2 regions of the Streptomyces sp. SP18CS02 genome follow, and region 2 is predicted to be linked to the other one. Evidence: riboswitches for the same ligand, from Rfam matches in the RefSeq annotation. Region 2 holds a riboswitch; the other holds the start of a gene.
The links. A riboswitch is a leader RNA that binds a small molecule or an ion and turns the genes downstream of it on or off. The one in region 2 is predicted to bind ZMP and ZTP.
Positions count from the first base shown of each region.

Region 1: another riboswitch for ZMP and ZTP. It lies ahead of glyA (serine hydroxymethyltransferase); the one in region 2 lies ahead of PUR26_RS34410 (bifunctional 5,10-methylenetetrahydrofolate dehydrogenase/5,10-methenyltetrahydrofolate cyclohydrolase).

Region 1 covers NZ_JAQYXC010000295.1:164,365-167,753, forward strand. Annotated here, with positions in the region: gene rocD (ornithine--oxo-acid transaminase) at 41-1,255, opposite strand; ZMP/ZTP riboswitch at 1,415-1,505, shown strand; gene glyA (serine hydroxymethyltransferase) at 1,570-2,841, shown strand; gene trpS (tryptophan--tRNA ligase) at 3,129-3,389, shown strand, end outside.
Region 2 covers NZ_JAQYXC010000306.1:186,726-190,114, reverse strand. Annotated here, with positions in the region: gene exaC (acetaldehyde dehydrogenase ExaC) at 1-112, opposite strand, end outside; gene PUR26_RS34415 (GAF domain-containing protein) at 169-1,455, opposite strand; ZMP/ZTP riboswitch at 1,579-1,667, shown strand; gene PUR26_RS34410 (bifunctional 5,10-methylenetetrahydrofolate dehydrogenase/5,10-methenyltetrahydrofolate cyclohydrolase) at 1,696-2,556, shown strand; gene PUR26_RS34405 (bifunctional serine/threonine-protein kinase/ABC transporter substrate-binding protein) at 2,565-3,389, opposite strand, start outside.

The DNA.
Region 1 (3,389 bases), on a different contig from region 2:
GTCCGGGCCGCGGCGCTTCCGGGCCGCGGCCCGGAACCGGTCACCTTCCGCCGGCCGCCAGGACCCCCCGCAGCTGCTCCAGGCCCCAGTCCAGGTCCTCCTTGGAGATCACCAGCGGCGGGGCGATCCGGATCGTCGAGCCGTGGGTGTCCTTCACCAGCACGCCACGCTCCATCAGCCGCTCCGAGATGTCGCGCCCCGTCCCGAGGCGGGGCGCGATGTCCACCCCGGCCCACAGGCCGCGTCCGCGCACCGCCTCCACCGCGCCCCCGCCCACCATCAGCCCGAGCTCGTGGTGGAGGTGTTCGCCCAGCTCGGCGGCCCGCTGCTGGTACTCGCCGGTGCGCAGCATCGCGAGCACCTCCAGGGCCACCGCGCAGGCGAGGGGGTTGCCGCCGAACGTCGAGCCGTGCTCGCCCGGCCGGTGGACCCCGAGGACCGCGGCGCTCGACACGACCGCCGACACCGGCACCACGCCGCCGCCCAGCGCCTTGCCCAGCACGTACATGTCCGGCACGACGCCTTCGTGCTCGCACGCGAAGGTCCGGCCGGTGCGGCCCAGGCCGGACTGGATCTCGTCCGCCACGAACAGCACGTTCCGCTCGCGGGTCAACTCCCGCACCCGGGAGAGGTAACCGGCCGGCGGCACCAGCACCCCGGCCTCGCCCTGGATCGGCTCCAGCAGCACGGCCACCGTGTTCTCGGTCATCGCCCCGGCGAGCGCGGTCGCGTCCCCGTACGGGACGATCTCGAAGCCCGGCGTGTAGGGGCCGTAGTCGGCACGGGCCTCCGGATCGGTCGAGAAGCTGACGATCGTGGTGGTGCGGCCGTGGAAGTTGTCGGCGGCCACGATGATCTTCGCCATGCCGTCCGGCACGCCCTTGACGCGGTAGCCCCACTTGCGGGCGGTCTTCACGGCGGTCTCCACCGCCTCCGCCCCGGTGTTCATCGGCAGCACCATCTCCATGCCGCAGAACGCGGCCAGCCGGTCGCAGAACTCGGCGAACCGGTCGTGGTGGAAGGCCCGGGAGGTCAGCGTCACGCGCTCCAGCTGGGCCTTGGCCGCCTCGATCAGGCGGCGGTTGCCGTGGCCGAAGTTGAGGGCCGAGTAGCCGGCGAGCATGTCGAGGTATCGGCGTCCCTCGATGTCGGTCATCCACGCCCCGTCCGCCGAGGCGACGACGACGGGCAGGGGGTGGTAGTTGTGCGCGCTGTGCGCCTCCGCGGAAGCGATCGCGTCTTGTGTTCTCGACACCGGATCTCCGTTCGTCCTGCGGGCCGGGGGCGGGGGTGGCGCTCCTTTCTATCGTCGCTCGCCGCGCGGACCGGGAAACCTTGGATCCGGCGCGGCGGCCGGCGATCTCCGGGCGGACCGGAACCCGGTGGCGCCCGGCGGGCATCGCCTAGGCTGTGGGGTACGCGCGGCGACTGGCGTACGGGGAACCGACCCCGGGGGAGCCGCGCGCGGCAGACCACGCAGGGTGCCGCCCGCCTGGGCACCCCGGAATCCTGTTCCGTGTGGGTGCTGCCCCGCCTGCTCCGGCGGCGCCCCCCAGCCCGAAGGACGCCATGACCACCCTTCCCCCGCACCACCCCGCGCTCTGCGCCACCGACCCCGAACTGGCCGCGCTCGTCGGTGCCGAGGAGCGGCTCCAGGCCGACACCCTGCGGCTGATCCCCAGTGAGAACTACGTGTCCCGGGCGGTCCTCGAAGCGTCCGGCACCGTCCTCCAGAACAAGTACAGCGAGGGCTACTCCGGGCGCCGCTACTACGAGGGCCAGCAGAACATCGACCAGGTCGAGACCCTGGCCGTCGAGCGCGCCAAGGCCCTCTTCGGCGTCGAACACGCCAACGTCCAGCCCTACTCCGGCTCCCCGGCCAACCTCGCCGTCCACCTCGCCTTCGCCGAGCCGGGCGACACCGTGATGGGCATGGCGCTGCCGATGGGCGGTCACCTCACCCACGGCTGGGGCGTCTCCGCGACCGGCAAGTGGTTCCGGGGCGTCCAGTACGGCGTGCGCCGGGACACCGGGCTCATCGACTTCGACGAGGTGCGCGACCTCGCCCTCAAGGAGCGCCCGAAGATCATCTTCTGTGGCGGCACCGCCCTGCCCCGGACCATCGACTTCGCCGCCTTCGCGGGGATCGCCCGTGAGGCGGGTGCCGTACTGGTCGCCGACGTGGCCCACATCGCGGGCCTGATCGCGGGCGGCGCCCACCCCTCGCCCGTCCCGCACGCGGACGTGATCTCCACGACGACCCACAAGACCCTGCGCGGGCCGCGGGGCGCCATGCTCATGTCCCGGGCGGAGCACGCCAAGGCCATCGACAAGGCGGTCTTCCCGGGCCTCCAGGGCGGCCCGCACAACCAGACCACCGCCGGGATCGCCGTCGCCCTCCACGAGGCGGCCCAGCCGTCGTTCCGCGACTACGCGCACGCGGTCGTCGCCAACGCCCGGGCCCTCGCCGAGGCCCTCCTGGCCCGCGGTTTCGACCTGGTCTCCGGCGGCACCGACAACCACCTGGTGCTGATGGACCTGACGCCCAAGGACGTGCCGGGCAAGATCGCGGCGAAGGCCCTGGACCGGGCCGGGATCGTCGTCAACCACAACACCGTGCCCTACGACCCCAGGAAGCCCTTCGACCCGTCCGGCATCCGGATCGGCACCCCGTCGCTGACCTCGCGCGGCCTCGGTACGGAGCACATGCCGGCCGTCGCCGAGTGGATCGACCGGGGCGTCACGGCTGCCCGTTCGGGCGACGAGGAGGCCCTGCTGAAGATCCGCGCCGAGGTGGCCGCCCTGATGGCCGCCCACCCGGCCCCCGGCATCCCGGCCTGACCCGTACGGCGGCCACCGGGTCCGCCCCGGCCCCCGGTCCGCCCCGGCCCACGGTTCCCTGTCCGGACCGACCGTCCGGACAGGAGCCGGGGGCCGCTGGGGCGGTACCGCGCCGGCGGCCGCCCGGAGGGGTCGCCGCGCGCGCCTCAGCCGAGCGGCGGACGTCATTGTGGTCCTCGTCTCGCCGTTCGGTTCCCGACCTGTCGGCGCCACCTGAGAGAATGAGGAACATGGCCTCTGATCGCCCGCCCGTCGCCCATCACCGCCCTCAGGGGAATGGCTCCGCCATGCGGCATCGTCCCCGCGTGCTCTCCGGGATCCAGCCCACCGCGGGCTCGTTCCACCTCGGCAACTACCTCGGCGCGGTCCGTCAGTGGGTCGCCCTGCAGGAGAGCCACGACGCCTTCTACATGGTCGTCGACCTGCACGCGATCACCGTTCCGCAGGACCCGGCGGAGCTGCGGGCCAACACCCGGCTCGCCGCCGCGCAGCTGCTGGCCGCGGGCCTCGACCCCGAGCGCTGCACGCTGTTCGTCCAGAGTCATGTA
Region 2 (3,389 bases):
CGAAGTAACGGCCGCGCGCGGGCGGCACGTACTCACCGCCGATCCAGTGGTCGTAGCGGGACGCGAACGAGACGATCGCGCCCTCGGTGCCGGGCGCTGCGTAACGGGTCATCCACGGGCCTCTCTCGAAGAGCGCCGCCCGCCGTCCGGGCGGCGCTCACGCCGAGGCTAGGAACCGGGACGTTGCAACCGCGTTGCACGGACCGTCCCCAGCTCGGCGTCGAGCGCCCGCACCCGCGCCTGGACCGGCGGACGCCGCCCGGCCGGTACCGCGGCGGCCAACGCCCGCCACACCGCCACATCGTCCTCGCCCCAGGGGCTGTACGCCCAGTCGGCCAGCAGCGCCGCGTCGCCCCGCGCGAGCAGCGCGGCCCGGACCTGGTCGGCGAGCAGCCGCCGCTGCCGGACCACCGAGGGCGCGCACGAGCCGGGCAGCAGCGGACCCGCGTACGCGCTCAGCGCGGCCGTCACCGAGCCGGAGGCGAGCCGACGGGACACGGTGTCGAAGTCCGCGTCCGGCGAAGCCGTCAGACGGTAGGGTCGCGAACACAGCACACCGGGCCCCAGCAGGGCGCGCAGCCGGGACAGTTCGGCCCGCAGGGTGACGGGGGTGACCGCACCCTCCTCGTACAGCGCGGCCATCAGCTCGTCGCCTCCGAGGCCCTGCGGATGGTGTGCCAGCACCACCAGGATCTCGCTGTGCCGACGGCTCAGCCGCACCTCGCGCCCGTCCACGACCAGCAGCGCCTCGTCCCGGCCGAGCGCCGACAGCCTGGCCCGGTCCACGGCGGGGGCGGGGGAGAGCAGGGCCAGCTGCGACTCGGCCGCCCTCGCCACCGCCTGGACGAACGCCAGGCTGTGGGGGTGCGCCAGCCGGTCTCCGCCCGTGATGTCGACCGCGCCCAGCAGCCGCCCGGTACGCGGATCGTGGACCGGCGCGGCCGCGCACGTCCACGCCTGCACCGGCCGCCGGAAGTGCTCGGCGGCGAAGACCTGTACCGGACGGTCGACGGCGATCGCCGTCCCGGGAGCGTTCGTCCCCGCCGCGGACTCCGCCCAGCGCGCGCCCGCCACGAAGTTCATCCGCCCGGCGCGCCGCAGTGCCCCCGTATGGCCCTCCACCCACAACAGCCGCCCGTGCGCGTCGCACACCGCGACAAGGTGCTCGCCGTCCCTGGCGTACGCCCCCATCAGCTCCCGGATCACCGGCATCGCGCCGGCCAGCGGATGCCCGGTCCGGTACGCCTCCAGCTCGTCGTCGCCCAGCTCCACACAGGCCGTGCCGTCCGGACTGACCCGGGCCCGCGCGGACCGTCGCCACGACTCGGCCACCACCGGGCGGACCGCTTGCCGCACCCGCCCGTCCGCGGTGAACGCGTCATGGGCGCTGCGCAGCGCACCGGACCGCTCCACGGGGTCGGCACCCGGTTCCAGAGCCACCCAGGAGTCGCTCAACTCGGCCTCCCCATCGAGGACATCGGTGACGCCCACCCCGTACCGGTGCCATCGTGGCCGCTGCGCCGGGTGCCCACAAGCGCGCGATGACAACCGGCCGGACACGTTCCTCGCGTACACTCGTCGGCGGGCCGTGACTGGCGCTTGGGTGGATCACCACCGGGGAGCGGCCCGGCGGACCTCCGTCACTGCCGTGCGCCTGGGCGATCAGCGATCAGCTTCCGACGCCCAGGAGGACCCATGTCCACCACCTCGTCCGCCCGCCTCATGGACGGCACCGCCCACGCCCGCCGACTCGTCGACGAGACCGCTGTCCGCGCCGCCGGCATCACCCGCCGTACCGGAACCCGGCCCTGTCTGGCGACCGTCCTGGTCGGCGAGGATCCCGCCTCCGTCACCTATGTACGGATGAAGCAGGCCCGCTGTGAGAAGGCCGGCATCGCCTCCCGGCACATCGAACTGCCCGCCACGACGACCACCGACGAGCTCGTCGCCGCCCTCGAAGGCCTCTCGCGCGACCCCGACGTGCACGGCATCCTGCTCCAGCACCCGGTCGGCCCGCACATCGACGAGCGGGCCGCGTTCGAGGCGATCGCCCCCGAGAAGGACGTCGACGGGGTGACGGTGAGCTCCTTCGCCACGATGAGCTTCGGTCTGCCCGGCTTCGTCTCCTGCACGCCGGGCGGCATCATGCGGCTGCTCGACGCATACGAGGTCGACCCGGCGGGCAAGCGGGCGGTCGTCGTCGGTCGCAGTGCCATCCTCGGCAAGCCCGCGGGGATGCTGCTGCTCGCCAGGAACGCCACGGTGACCTACTGCCACTCGTACACCACCGACCTGTCCTCCGCCGTACGGGAGGCCGACATCCTGGTCGCCGCCGTCGGACGGCCCCGCTTCATCAAGGGCGAGGACATCAAGCCCGGCGCCGTGGTGATCGACGCCGGGTACAACCCGGGCAACGTCGGCGATGTCGACTTCGACTCCGCGGTGACCCGGGCAGGGCTGATCACACCGGTCCCCGGCGGTGTCGGGCCGATGACCATCGCGGTGCTCCTCGCCCAGACGGTCGACGCGGCCGAGCGTCTGCTCGGCCTGGCCTGACGGCCGGCTCAGCCGATCGCCTCGGCGTACTGGCCGAGGTAGCGGAACCGGCCGCCCTTCACCTCGAAGAGGAACAGCGCGTCCATCGTGTAGCCGGACTTTTCGTCGTGGTAGGCGAGATCCCTGCTGATGCCCTTGTGGCTGATCTCCCGCAGTCGGCGGGCGATCGCGCCCCGCTCGGCCAGGGGTCCGCCGTCCACGTCCAGCGCCTCGGCGAGAAAGCGCACGGCGTCGTACGCCTCGGCCGCGTACCAGTACGGCGTGGTGCCGAAACGTTCCCGGTAGGCGGCGGTGAAGGCACGGGCAGCGGGCTCCGCCGACGGATCGATGAAGGTGGTCGCGAAGACCCAGCCGTCGGCGGCGGCCCCCGCCGTGCGCAGGAACGCCGGTCCGAAGGCGCGTTGTGTCGCCATGCGCGCCCCGGTGAAGCGGGCGGACGCGAGAGCCGCGGCCAGTGCGCCGGCCCGCTCGGCGTCCCCGGCGAACACCACGGCGTCCGAGCGGGCGGCCACCGCCTCGGCGGCGAGCGCCCGGGGGTCGAGCCTTCCGGCCGGGATGGTCCGGAGGGTGACGGACCGCCCGCCGGGCAGGAGCGCCCTGCGGATGTAGTCGCACAGGATCCAGCTGAAATCACCCTGGGCACGGTCGTCGACCAGCATCACCCGGCGGGCGTCGACCCGCCCGACCAGGTACTTGACGCACGGGGCGGACATGAGGTCGTCCGAGCTCTGGAGTGCCGCATGGGAACGGAATACGGACGTCGTCGCGCCTCCGCCGACATGTGCCCCGGTGCCGACCGAGACGGACAGCAGCGGCATCACCGCCGTGGTGTA